DNA from 2 places in the Roseovarius indicus genome. Region 2 is predicted to be linked to the other one. Evidence: riboswitches for the same ligand, from Rfam matches in the RefSeq annotation. Region 2 holds a riboswitch; the other holds the start of a gene.
What was found. Region 2 has a riboswitch for thiamine pyrophosphate ahead of RIdsm_RS07435 (NUDIX hydrolase). Riboswitches for the same ligand answer to the same signal wherever they lie in the genome.
Positions count from the first base shown of each region.

Region 1 (2,439 bases), 1.6 Mb from region 2:
CACGCTCGACGCCGGGCCGCTGCCCGAGGTGGTGCTGACCGACATCGTCATGCCCGGCGAGATGCAGGGCCACCACCTCGCCGACCGCATCCGCCAGCGCTACCCGGGCATCGAGGTGATCCTGATGTCGGGCTACGCCTCCGAGGCCCAGCGCGAGGCGATCGAGGCCGCCGCCGGCCTGCCGTTCCTGCAGAAACCCATCGACGTGCGCACGCTCCGCACCATCGTCGGCCGCGCCACCACTCCCCCCGGCGAAACCGGCACCGGAACACCCGGCGCCTGACACCCCTGCCCGCGCCGCCGGTGTTGCGCCCTGCCCCACATCTTGGCCGTTGCGCACCGCGCGCCACATCAACCCCCCGCCCCACTGACACCCGCACCGACGCGATACCGACAGAATACCGACGTGATACCGACGTCGAAATACCAGCAAAATATGGCCGTTTACCCTTTCCGGCCGCCGCCCCCCTGAATCTCCGCCGCCGGGCATGGTATCCTCCACCGTCCAAAACGCGTGAGGAGGTAAGCAATATGCCGAGATACATTCTCGCCTATCATGGCGGAAATGCTGAAGAATATGAGGTTTCCGAGGAGGAGGAGCTGACCCGCTGGCAGAACTGGATGAACGACATGGGCCAGGCCTGCATCGACGAAGGCGGCCCCGTCGGCTGGGCCAAGACCGTCCGCGTCGCCGGCATCGCCCACAATGGCGGCACGAATCCGCTGGCGGGCTACTCCATCGTCGAAGCCGACGACATCGAAACCGCCTGCGAGATGGCCAAGGGCTGCCCGATCCTCGCCACCGGCGGCTCGGTCGAGGTGGCGCCGATCGGCGAGATGAACACCCAGAACGCCTGACGGTCCAGCGACAGGCGGGGCGCCCCGGCGCCCCCTTGTCATCCCCCTCTGCCCACCCTACTGTCCTGCCTACCTCGGGGTGCCGTGGGCCACTGGCCCAGGGCTGAGATGCCAAAAGCGAACCCGTTGAACCTGAACCGGCTAGAACCGGCGGAGGGAAGGTAAAGGACGCATCATCCGCCCTTGCCCTCACGCCGCAAAGGAGGATGACATGAAGCATCTTACATTTGCAGCGGGACTTCTGTGTGCCACGGCCGCCTCGGCCCAGACACCTGAACTGACCGTCTATACTTACGACAGTTTCGTCGCCGAATGGGGCCCCGGCCCCAAGATCGAGGCGGCGTTCGAGGAAACCTGTGACTGCGACCTCAAGCTCGTCGGCGTCGAGGATGGCGCGGCCCTCTTGGCCCGCGTCCGGCTCGAGGGCGACCGCTCCGACGCCGACATCGTCCTCGGCCTCGACACCAACCTGATCGCGGCGGCCAAGGAAACCGGCCTCTTCGCCGAACACTCGGTCGACGCCACCTATGACATGCCCGTCGAATGGACCGACCCGGTGTTCGTCCCCTACGACTGGGGCTATTTCGCCTTCATCCACGAGGCCGCCAACGACGCCCCCACAAGCTTCCGGGAACTCGCCGACAGCGACAAGACCATCCTGATCCAGGATCCCCGCTCCTCCACCCCCGGCCTCGGCCTGCTCCTCTGGGTGAAAGCCGCCTATGGCGACGAGGCGCCGGAAATCTGGGAAGGCCTCTCCGACAATATCGTCACCGTCACCAAGGGCTGGTCCGAGGCCTATGGCCTCTTCATGGAAGGCGAGGCCGACATGGTCCTGTCCTACACCACCTCCCCCGCCTATCACCTGATCGCGGAAGAGGATGACACCAAGGCCGCCGCCGCCTTCGACGAGGGCCATTACATGCAGGTCGAAGTCGCCGGCAAACTGGCCAGCACCGACCAGCCCGAGCTGGCCGATGAGTTCCTGCAATTCATGGTCACCGACGCGTTCCAGTCGGTCATTCCCACCACCAACTGGATGTACCCCGCCGTCATGCCCGACGACGGTCTCGCCGATGGCTTCGACACCCTGATCAAGCCGGAAAAATCCCTGCTCCTGCCCGCCGAAGAAGCGGCAGCCATCCGGGAAGAGGCCCTGACCGAGTGGCAAAACGCGCTCAGCCAGTAAGCGCAGGCCCGGGCTACGGCGCGGCGGGGTTCCTCGCCGCGCTCGTCCTCGGCACGCTGGCCGCCGTCGCATGGCGGGCCGAAACCGGCGGCGGGCTCTCCGCCGCCGACTGGGCCGCCGTGCGCTTCACCATCCTGCAAGCCAGCCTTTCGGCCCTCATCAGCGTCGGCCTCGCCATCCCCGTCGCCCGCGCGCTGGCCCGCCGCCGCTTCGCCGGGCGCTCGGCTCTCATCGCGCTTCTCGGCGTGCCCTTCATCCTTCCGGTGATCGTCGCCATCCTCGGCCTGCTCGAGGTCTTCGGCCGCGCCGGATGGATCAGCTCCCTTCTCGGAACCTTCGGCCTCGACCCGATCCGCATCTACGGGCTGCACGGCGTCGTTCTCGCCCATGTC
Region 1 covers NZ_CP031598.1:40,691-43,129, reverse strand. Annotated here, with positions in the region: gene RIdsm_RS00210 (response regulator) at 1-283, shown strand, start outside; gene RIdsm_RS00205 (YciI family protein) at 532-858, shown strand; TPP riboswitch at 924-1,034, shown strand; gene thiB (thiamine ABC transporter substrate binding subunit) at 1,070-2,047, shown strand; gene RIdsm_RS00195 (thiamine/thiamine pyrophosphate ABC transporter permease ThiP) at 2,023-2,439, shown strand, end outside.
Region 1: linked by a shared signal. The riboswitch ahead of thiB (thiamine ABC transporter substrate binding subunit) and the one ahead of RIdsm_RS07435 (NUDIX hydrolase) in region 2 are both predicted to bind thiamine pyrophosphate.

Region 2 (2,439 bases):
CCTGTCGCGGCCCGAGGTGCGCAACGGGCTTGCAATCGCCGCGATCTACGTAGTCGCCCAGAAAACCGCGATGGGCATGATCGGCCCTTTCTTCATCGACGCGGGCTATTCCCTGACCGATCTCGGGTTGGTGAGCGGTGCAGGCAGCCTTGGGCTGGGGCTTGTCGGGGCGCTGTGCGGCGGTGGGCTTGTGCGGAAATTCGGCAGCCGCCGCATCCTCGCCTCGGCAGTCGCCGTGCAGGCGGGGCTGCTCGGCTTCGTGGCCTTTTCGGCCGGTACCGGAATCGTCGGCACCCAGATCGCCGCCCCGATCGCAATCGCCGGCAGCGCGGCGATGATGGCGCTCGGCTTCGTGGCGCTCTACGCGCTCTTCATGAAATGGTCCGACCCCCGGCAGGCGGGCGTCGACTTCACGCTGTTCCAGTGCATGGATGCAGCCGTCAGCATGATCTCTGGCAGCCTCGCCGGCCTCGTGGCAGAGCATTTCGGCTACGGAATCTTCTTCTCTATTGCCGCGGGCCTCGCCCTCGCGGCCATCCCGACCATTGTCGCGCTCAGCCGGCGGACAGAGCCAAGTATCGCAACCCTGTGACGCCATTTGCGCCCGCACTTGAGACCGGGGCCACGGCAGGTTCTTGGCTTTTCATCTAGACGGAACATCGCCTCTTCCGAGTCTAACCCCGAGGCAGGCCTCCGCATTACTATCCACGCACCCCACTGCGACGGTGATCAGACGGTATGTAACAGCAAGCAATGGTGCTAATCGTGCGGCTTCCGCTTTCGTTCTGGCACGGCGCACTCCTGCTGCATGGGTGCCGTGCTGGACCACAGCCAAACGCGCTGGCGCGCCGTGCTCACCACTCCGAACCTGCCCGCCGTCTGGGCTGGCTTGCGCAGTGGCTTAGGCATCGTCGTTCGCATGGATCACGGCAGACCGGAGGATCTCGCCTGCGTCGGCGCAGAGCTTGACCTGCCGGATTTACCGAACATCGACGTGCGCCTGTTGCGGGCACCGAAACTGTCGCGCTTTGCCGAAAGGCTTGCGCGGGTGCTCCGAGAAGAGACCCTCAGGCATCTGGGCCCGGCAGAGTCGCAGCACGGGAAGCGTTGATTTCGGGCACCACACTGATAGGATGCAAATTACCTAGGGGTGTCCCGACAAGGGGCTGAGATATCGCTGGCAGATGCAGCGCGGTGACCCTTTGAACCTGATCCGGATCATGCCGGCGAAGGGACAGGATCGCACCGCTCTCTTGCCCTTGCCGGCCTTAGCATGACGAGGCCGACTTGCCATCTCCATCCATAGACCCTCGCCCGATTTCCGCGACCATCGCCGCCGTCATACGCGACAATCAGGTGCTTCTCGTTCGCCGCGCAAATCCGCCCGACGCGGGGCGGTGGGGATTTCCGGGCGGAAAGATCGGCCACGGCGAGACCCTGTTTGAAGCCGCAACAAGAGAACTCGCGGAGGAAACCGGTGTTTCCGCCGAGCCGCTCCGCGTGTTCACGGCAGTTGACGCGTTCGACCATGACGCCACAGGCAACCTGTGCCGACACTTCATCTTGATCGCCGTGCTATTCCGATGGAAAGCCGGAGAGCCGGTTGCGGGGGACGACGCGCTCGAGGCGCGATGGGTCGACCTCAATGCATTAACTGACAGAAACCTCGCGCTGAGCCTCGATGTGGCCGAGGTCGCGGACCAGGCCGCTGCACTGATGTCGGAGATGCCGTCATGACCGCTAACGTCCTGACCATCGCGGGTACCGATCCCTCGGGCGGCGCAGGAATCCAGGCCGATATCAAGGCCATGTCGGCGCTAGGGGCATATGCCTGTTCGGTCGTCACCGCAGTCGTGGCGCAGAACACCTGCGGCGTCCGCTCTTTTCAGGCACTGTCGCCCGATTTCGTCGCCGACCAGATCGACGCGGTACTGGACGACGTACGCATCGACGCGGTGAAGATCGGGATGATCTCAAATGCCGGAATTGCCGAGGCCGTGGCCGACAGGCTGCGCCATCACGGGGCGGGTAACATCGTGCTCGACCCGGTGATGGTGGCAAAAAGCGGTCATGCCCTGCTCGACCCAGAAGCGGTCTCGGCCGTGCGCGAGGCGCTTGTGCCGCTGGCCCGCGTCATCACCCCGAACCTGCCCGAAGCCGCAGTTCTGCTGGGTCGCGAAGACGACTGGACTGTCCAGGCGATGCAGGCCGCCCTACCGGACCTCTTGGCGCTAGGTTCGGACTACGTGCTGCTGAAGGGCGGGCATCTGGAGGGCGAGCACAGCACCGACCTGCTGACTGGCCCCAAGGGCACCCGGGCACTGAAGGCCCCGCGCATCGCCACGACCAACGATCACGGCACCGGCTGCACGCTCTCTTCGGCCATCGCGGCGCTTTTGCCACATCACGACATGCCCGAAGCCGTGGCCCGCGCCAAGG
Region 2 covers NZ_CP031598.1:1,611,894-1,614,332, reverse strand. Annotated here, with positions in the region: gene RIdsm_RS07445 (MFS transporter) at 1-592, shown strand, start outside; gene RIdsm_RS07440 (type 2 periplasmic-binding domain-containing protein) at 809-1,111, shown strand; TPP riboswitch at 1,137-1,253, shown strand; gene RIdsm_RS07435 (NUDIX hydrolase) at 1,288-1,737, shown strand; gene thiD (bifunctional hydroxymethylpyrimidine kinase/phosphomethylpyrimidine kinase) at 1,734-2,439, shown strand, end outside.